Regions from separate parts of the Enterobacter bugandensis genome, predicted to be linked through region 1. Evidence: predicted binding sites of a transcription regulator. Region 1 holds the regulator's gene; the other holds the start of a gene.
What was found. The regulator Fur, encoded in region 1, represses iron uptake genes when iron is present. The targets are predictions, from matches to a motif close to ATAATAATGAGAACNACTATCAA.

Region 1 (4,407 bases):
CGCCGTCACGATGAGATTTTCGCGGCGATCAATGCCGTAACCGAAGCTGGCGTTTCCACTCGTCAGCAGGCGGCAGCGGTTATGCGTGAGCATCTTGATGAAGAAGGCGTGGTGCAGTTCCTTTTGAAGTCGTTTGTTGACGGGCAGTGGCGTTTTAACGTGCCGGTGCTGTGGGACCAGTACAACAACATCGTGGGCTGGGAAACCGTTCCCACCTGGCCACACCCTGCCCTCTTTATTCGCGGCGGTAACTCTCCTTATATTACCGACGCGTACCGCGACACGCTGCTGGCACAATTCCCGCAGGCGCGCGCCCACGTCATTGCCGGTGCCGGACACTGGGTGCATGCGGAAAAACCTGATGCTGTACTGCGCGCCATTCGCCGCTATCTCGCTGATACTGCAAATTGATTAAAAAGAGAGCGACTGGAAGATGACGGGCTTCCAGTCGTTGGCGTGCCGTTTTTGGTGATGTATGATGGCGCGCTTATCGCCCGGGCTTTAGCAGGGCGGCGTGTTTCCCCCGAAGTCTCATAATCATGGCCAAAGAACAAACGGACCGTACGACACTAGATCTGTTCGCGAATGAGCGTCGACCGGGACGACCGAAAACGAATCCGCTTTCGCGCGATGAACAGCTGCGTATCAATAAACGCAATCAGCTTAAACGCGATAAAAATCGTGGGCTTAAGCGTGTCGAACTGAAGCTCAACGCCGACGCGGTCGATGCGCTTAACGAGCTGGCAGAGGCGCGTAACATCAGCCGCAGCGAGCTTATTGAAGAGATGCTCATCGCCCAACTCGAGACGCTGCGCAGCCAGGCATAAGTCTGAAAAACCCCTTTATCGCCCTTTTCATGTAGCACAGAGTGCAGTCCTGCGCGATAGCGGTTTCCGCAGGGTTGCCAGTTCTGCTATTATTGCCCTTATCCGTGGCCGAATTGCGCCACCATACCATTAAGTTTCAAGAGGTTATTTTACTCATGGCAATCATCGGCATTTTCTTCGGCAGTGATACCGGCAATACCGAAAATATCGCAAAAAACATTCAGAAACAGCTCGGTAAAGACGTTGCTGATGTGCATGACATCGCCAAGAGCAGCAAAGAAGATCTCGAGGGCTATGACATTCTGCTGCTGGGTATTCCAACCTGGTACTATGGTGAAGCCCAGTGCGACTGGGACGATTTCTTCCCGACGCTGGAAGAGGTGGACTTCAACGGCAAGCTGGTTGCCCTGTTCGGTTGTGGCGATCAGGAAGATTACGCCGAGTACTTCTGTGATGCGCTGGGGACGATTCGCGACATCATTGAGCCTAATGGCGCGGTTATTGTGGGCCACTGGCCGACTGCCGGTTACCACTTCGAAGCCTCTAAAGGCCTGGCCGATGACGATCATTTTGTCGGACTTGCCATTGACGAAGACCGTCAGCCAGAACTGACCGCAGAGCGTGTAGAGAAGTGGGTTAAGCAGATCCGCGAAGAACTGCATCTGGACGATATTCTCAACGCCTGATTTTTTACGGCGCAACGCGGGTTGCGCCCTTTTCCAGGTAAAACCGATTAAATTAATTGCTACAAACTTTTAACTTTTTCGCCCAGACCTGTACAATGTCTCCCTGGCAAAATGTGGTTTCCTTTGAGCAAGTTTGTAGGTGATACCACGTTTTTATAAGCATACTTTGCCTGAGACTTGCAGTTTTCATTTAGGCATGGCAGTTCTATAATGAGACGCATTATCCCAGGTGCATTTTCTGTCACTTCCCAGAGAAGTGAATCGTTTAGCAACAGGACAGATTCCGCATGACTGACAACAACACCGCATTAAAGAAGGCTGGCCTGAAAGTAACGCTTCCTCGGTTAAAAATCCTGGAAGTGCTTCAGGGTCCAGACAATCACCATGTCAGTGCGGAAGACCTTTATAAACGTCTTATCGACATGGGTGAAGAGATTGGGCTGGCCACCGTATATCGCGTGCTGAACCAGTTTGATGACGCGGGCATTGTTACCCGTCATAATTTCGAAGGCGGTAAATCTGTATTCGAACTGACCCAGCAGCATCACCACGATCACCTGATCTGCCTCGATTGCGGCAAGGTCATTGAATTTAGCGATGATTCCATCGAAGCGCGTCAGCGTGAAATCGCAGCTCGTCATGGCATTCGCCTGACCAACCACAGCCTGTACCTTTACGGTCACTGCGCTGAAGGGGATTGCCGCGAGAATGAACACGCTCACGACACAAAATAAGTTAGCGTTCATACTCTGAGCCAGCCGTAAGGTTGGCTTTTTTTTGCCTGAAAAAAGCCCGGTAAGCAAAGTGCACCGGGCGTAGAGCAACTTATTTGTTGTTATTGCGTATCTCGTTCCAGATTTTATCGCAACGCTTCGCCACTTCCTGATCGTTACCGGTTTTACGTGCCTGAATGCAGGCCTGATAATCCATCACGCGAACATTCTCCTGCGTCGCGAACGCCTCATGCGCTTTCTCTTTCTTTAACACATTTAGCACGCTCTGGCAGGCTTCAATTTTCTCAGGCGATCCTTCCGCGGTATTAATACAGGCGCTATACGCCTCCTTCAGACGGGCGTCCTCTTTCGGCGCCTGAGTCTGAACACACGCCACCAGCCCTGATGCCATCAGCGCGACGATTACGATTTTTTTCATCATATGCAGTCTCCAGACCGGCGGGACTCAGCCCGCCGGTGTGCTCATCAGAAGATGGTGAATGGGGCGATAACCATGAATTTGACGTCACGTTCATCCTGGAAGATGTTGCCGTAACCGCCCGCATAGCTTGGGATATCGGAGTGGTTGTCATACTGCGTAAAGTGCAGCTTGAACATCGTGCCTTTCGCGCGGCCATCCTGCAGGGTGTAGATAGCATCCAGGCTGTAGGAGGACTCTTTCAGGCGATAGTTTGGATCGTAGTACGCATCCGGCGTCGCCATGTCTGCTGGTTTTGCATCCCAGGCGTAAGCGTAAGAAGCGCCCACCGCCCAGCCCGGCAGGTTCCAGTTTTTCAGGTCATACATGGCGCCGAAGAAGACCGCTTTCTCGCCGTCGGCGTTGAAGTCTGAGCGGTTATCCCACCAGATATCCAGACGACCGTTGGATGAGGCATAGGTCGGCGTCATACGCTGCAGGAAGTAGCCCTGCTGCCCTTCAGCCTTCACCCATGTGCCTTCCAGACGCAAATCAACCTGACCGACCTTATAGCCGAAGGTTAACGCCTGCAGCCACGCGGTGCCGTTATAAATGTCGTTTACGCTGCCATCGCTGACCTTATCGCGCGTACCGTAGAACTGGTAGCTAGTGCTCAGCGGACTACCGGCGATATCAAATTTGTAGCTGGCTTTAGCAAAATACTGATCGATATAGCCTTCCGCCTGACCAAATGCGGCTTCCAGAACCAGATCGTTTTTGAAATCGTACTTCGCGCCCAGCGAGTGGAGGTAATCGACTTTGGTTTTCTTATCGTTCTGGTAGAACTTGTCCATCTCAATGTGCCACGGCGCTTTGTACTCGTTGGTCCACATATAGGAGAAGCTCAACGCACCTGCATCACCGTAGTCAAAATTAGCCCCGGCTTCTGCCCCCTGATAGGTACCAGGCATAAAGCTCCAGTGCGGCGCTAACAGCGTCTGGCCGGTTGGCTGAATATAGCCCCCACGCGCCCATACCGGGCCGTATTTGAATTTCGCTGCGGCCTTATAAAGGCTGATACCGCTTTTATCCCCTGACCAGTCTTCGTCATAGGCTTTATTACTGGAGGAGAAGGCAATTTCGTTCGGGTGGCCGCTGTCGCCATTTTCAGCCATTTCAATCGCCGTAAACGCGGCAATATCCAGACCGAACATATCGGCGGCGTAGCCTGACTGGAAGTCCAGGTTGGCGTTCCAGGTAGAGTGAGAGAGGTTGGTTTTGTATTTATCTTCTGTGACATCTTTACGGTCACGTTCGCGCTGCCAGTAATAAATACCGCCAGTGAGGGTAGAATCTTCGATGAAACCTGCTGCTTTTGCCTCTGGTGTCACCACCAGGCCCGACATTGCTGTCACACCGGCAATAGCCAGCGCCAGCGCACTACGTTTGCCACTGAACGTACGCATAGATTATTCCTCTTTGACGAATTAAAACGCCTTAAACGGCGAAAATATAAAAGACCAAAAGGCCAGGGGTAGTTATAAATACCCTCGAATTAACTACCGTCTTTAGGTTATTTTTCGCGACGCGAATTATCAATGCTTTTCAGTGGGCAAAAGTCAGGATTATGACGAAGTGCACATAATTGGTAGTGCTTTGTAACATTTGGCCGGATGCGAGGTGTGGCGGGGGTAGAGCCGGTAATTTCAGCGTATCAGATCGTAATAAAACCCGTATTTGTCTTTATTCTCCATTTTATGAAA
Region 2 (4,407 bases), 2.6 Mb from region 1:
CCATTTTTTTTGATTTTAAAATTGCCTCATGATATTGTCAACGAATCTCACGCCTTTACCAACCCCACCCTGTTGAAATTAAAGGAAATTAAAAATGCTGCCCGACTATCTCGTCCCGGCTAAGTACCACATTACGCCTGTGGAACAGCAACCGACGGAAGAAGAAAAAAAGGCCAGTTTCACTCAGGGGAAAAGAAAGCTCTCTGATTTCGAGCCTGATATATTAATTGGCGTTTCTCACACTGGCAAATCCCGTAATATGCTGCTGGAAGAGCACGATCGCCATATAAAAGACCGCTTATTTCGCGCTATAAAAATTGAAGCCTTCGTCCACCTGCTGAATGACCTGCAGGCAGAAGGCGAAATAGATGCGCAGAAACTAAGTCAAATAATGGCTGAAAAAACGAAAGAAATAAATGAGGCCGGCAATGAAATTTGGCTTAATCTAATTACGCGAGAAAAAAACAACCCTATTTTTTATACCCTGGGGGAAGATTAACGTGAAAGAAGTTAAAGACAATAACGTTTATTTGACTTTAGATGATAAAAAAAGTGATGAATTTATCTTAAAGCAAAATATCGAGGCACTAAGAAATGCAAAAAATGCCGAGATGACGCGTATTACACAAGACCTGGTATCGATCCCGGCAACGCTGGTGCGTCTGAAATGGCAGAATCGCCGCGAGATTTATCCGTTACAGGTTAAAGAAGAAATTTACGGCGCCGTGATGAACGCCATCATCGAACAGCTTCCAGAACTGAAAGAGAAACTGCTGGGACGTCTTGAGGCCAACTATCAGTATCTGCTTGCCAGAGAAGTCGCCACCCTGCGCCTGACGCGCAAACTGTCAGCCGGTGAGTACCGTACGTCAAACGTCACCTGCGTTGCGCTCGATGAGGACGCGCTGACCACCACCTCCTCTACCGCACCGACGGACAACAAAAACGCATAAACCGACAGGCATAAAAAAAGCCGGCTTTCGCCAGCTTCTTTATCACTTCGAGGCCGCTTTCTCTTCCCCGACCAGCCCAATCTTCAGATAACCCGCCTGATGCAGCGTGTCCATTACCTTCATCATGGTTTCGTAGTCGACGGTTTTGTCCGCCCGGAAGAAGACGGTGGTGTCCTTCTTGCCGCCGGTCAGCTGGTCCAGCGCCGGAATAACGGAGGCATCCGTCACAGGGTCGTTCCCCAGGAACATGGATTTATCCGCTTTCACCGACAAATAAATTGGCTTTTCCGGACGCGGCTGCGGCTGGCTGGAGGAGGCAGGCAGATTCACCTTCACGTCGACCGTCGCCAGGGGTGCTGCCACCATGAAGATAATCAGCAGCACCAGCATGACGTCGATAAACGGCGTCACGTTGATTTCGTGCATTTCGCCGTTATCGTCCAGATTTTCGTTTAGACGCATTGCCATACAATCAACCTACGCGCAGTTTAGACGCCGCATGCACCGGCTTCACGGCGCTGGCATTCAGGTCGAGATCGCGGCTTTGCAGCAGCAGAACCTGAGCGGCAACGTCGCCGAGCGTGGCTTTGTAGTTGCCGATCATACGCGCGAAAATGTTGTAGATAACCACCGCCGGAATTGCCGCAACCAGACCGATTGCCGTCGCCAGCAGTGCTTCCGCGATACCCGGGGCCACTACCGCCAGGTTGGTGGTTTGGGTCTGAGCAATGCCGATAAAGCTGTTCATGATGCCCCAGACAGTACCGAAAAGACCGATGAACGGTGAAATCGCGCCGATGGTCGCCAGATACCCATTGCCGCGTCCCATGTGTCGGCCAACGGCCGCAACGCGACGCTCCAGACGGAAACCGGTACGCTCTTTAATGCCTTCGTTATCTTCACTGCCGGCGGAGAGTTCCAGCTCGTTCTGAGCTTCATTCACTAACAGGGTGGTCAGGCTTTGCGGGTGGAAGGATGAGGTCATCTCAGAAGCCTGATCCAGAGAGCGGGCTTCTGCCAGCTGCTGCTGTTCCCGCTTGAGGCGACGCTTCTGCGAAAGCAGCTCGGCGCTTTTGCTGAAGAAGATAGCCCAGGTGACAACGGACGCCAGAATCAGGCCGATCATCACAATCTTAACCACGATGTCAGCATGATGATACATGCCCCAAACGGAGAGATCCGTCTGCATCAAATTATTACCCACTCTGTATCTCCAGGACGCAAATCACAAAATCTGAACGTAATAATATCAAAAAGCCGTCGAATTGATAGTCGTTCTCATTAGTATTTACATGGTGCCGTAATTTTCGCTCAGTTTCCTTGCGCTTACGCAGTAAAAATTTCTTATGCGCTTTTTTGCTAATATTTTCTGCTTATTCGATAAGCATGCGGGTGCAGTTTTTTACAATCGTGGTAGTCTGGACGTCCAGACGTATAAAACAGGGTTAGCGAACATGACGAAGAAGCATCTTGATACCACGCTGGTGCAGGCGGGACGCAGCAAAAAATACACTCAGGGATCGGTTAATAGCGTGATTCAACGCGCCTCCTCGCTGGTGTTTGATACCGTTGAGGAGAAAAAAATCGCCACGCGTAACCGCGCAAAAGGCGGGCTGTTCTACGGTCGCCGCGGCACGCTAACCCATTTTTCGCTGCAGGAAGCGATGTGCGAGCTGGAGGGGGGCGCGGGCTGCGCGTTGTTCCCGTGCGGTGCGGCGGCAGTCGCCAACACCATTCTGGCGTTTGTCGAACAGGGCGACCATATCCTGATGACCAACACCGCCTATGAACCCAGCCAGGATTTCTGCACAAAAATTCTCAGCAAGCTCGGCGTGACCACCAGCTGGTTTGACCCGCTGATTGGTGAAGGCATTGCTGAACTTATCCAGCCAAACACGCGCATTGTGTTCCTGGAATCTCCTGGCTCCATCACCATGGAAGTGCACGACGTTCCGGCTATCGTGAAGGCCGTGCGCAGCAAAGCGCCAGAGGCGATTATCATGATCGACAACACCTGGGCGGCAGGTGTGCTGTTTAAGGCGCTGGAATTCGATATTGATATCTCGATTCAGGCGGCAACGAAATACCTGATTGGACACTCTGACGGGATGATTGGCACCGCGGTTTCCAACGCGCGCTGCTGGGACCAGCTGCGGGAAAATGCCTACCTGATGGGCCAGATGGTGGATGCAGACACGGCATACATGACCAGCCGGGGCATTCGTACGCTCGGCGTGCGTCTGCGTCAGCATCATGAAAGTAGCCTGAAAATCGCTGAATGGCTGGCGCAGCATCCGCAGGTTGAGCGCGTGAACCATCCGGCGCTGCCGGGTAGTAAAGGCCATGAGTTCTGGCAACGTGACTTTACGGGCAGCAGCGGGCTGTTCTCGTTTGTGCTTAAAAAACGGCTAAGTAATGACGAGCTGGCAAGCTATCTGGATAATTTTACCCTCTTCAGCATGGCCTACTCCTGGGGCGGTTTTGAATCTCTGATCCTGCCGAATCAGCCGGAGCAGATCGCGGCCCTGCGCCCCGGTGGTGAAGTGGACTTCAGCGGCACCCTCATTAGATTGCATATCGGTTTAGAAAATGTGGACGATTTAATTGCGGATTTATCTGCAGGCTTTGAACGTATCGTGTAGAGTGCGGGCTGAAAATGTACTCCCCGGACGCTTTTGTGAACACTGCATGCAGAAAAGTCTGCATGAGTTGCGCCTGCGATCAATCCCGACAGGTGAAATTGGGAGTACAATAGCGTTATCTCTGCTGTTCCACAGGAAAGTCCATGGCTGTTATTCAAGATATTATCGCGGCGCTCTGGCAACATGATTTTGCCGCCCTGGCGGATCCCCACGTTGTAGGCGTCGTCTATTTCGTGATGTTCGCGACGCTGTTTCTGGAAAATGGATTACTGCCAGCCTCGTTTTTACCCGGTGACAGTTTGCTTTTGCTTGCCGGGGCGTTGATCGGCAAAGGCGTCATGGACTTTACGCCAACGATGGTTATCCTTACCTCCGCCGCGAGCCTGGGCTGCTGGCTGAGCTATCTACAGGGCCGCTGGCTGGGGAACACGCGCGTGGTGAAGGGCTGGCTGGCGCAGTTACCGCATAAATACCACCAGCGTGCGACCTGCATGTTTGACCGCCACGGCCTGCTGGCGCTGCTCGCCGGGCGTTTCCTGGCGTTTGTTCGCACCCTTCTGCCCACCATGGCGGGTATTTCCGGGCTGTCTAACCGCCGCTTCCAGTTCTTCAACTGGCTGAGCGCCCTGCTGTGGGTTGGCGTGGTCACCACCCTCGGCTACGCGCTGAACATGATCCCCTTTGTGAAGCACCATGAAGATCAGGTGATGACCTTCCTGATGATCCTGCCGATATTCCTGCTGGTTGCTGGGCTGGTGGGTACCATTGCGGTGGTGATTAAGAAAAAGTATTGCAGTGCATAAACAAAAGCC

Region 2: exbB (tol-pal system-associated acyl-CoA thioesterase) is a predicted target of Fur. The motif match lies at 2,219-2,241, and genes of this name have one in related genera.

What each region holds. Positions count from the first base shown of each region.
Region 1 is NZ_LT992502.1:1,356,355-1,360,761, reverse strand. It holds gene ybfF (esterase) at 1-411, shown strand, start outside; gene ybfE (LexA regulated protein) at 540-827, shown strand; gene fldA (flavodoxin FldA) at 983-1,513, shown strand; gene fur (ferric iron uptake transcriptional regulator) at 1,801-2,247, shown strand; gene chiQ (ChiQ/YbfN family lipoprotein) at 2,339-2,665, opposite strand; gene chiP (chitoporin ChiP) at 2,713-4,110, opposite strand.
Region 2 is NZ_LT992502.1:3,980,472-3,984,878, forward strand. It holds gene DG357_RS19210 (hypothetical protein) at 95-499, shown strand; gene DG357_RS19215 (cytoplasmic protein) at 501-953, shown strand; gene exbD (TonB system transport protein ExbD) at 996-1,421, opposite strand; gene exbB (tol-pal system-associated acyl-CoA thioesterase) at 1,426-2,157, opposite strand; gene metC (cystathionine beta-lyase) at 2,408-3,595, shown strand; gene yghB (DedA family general envelope maintenance protein YghB) at 3,739-4,398, shown strand.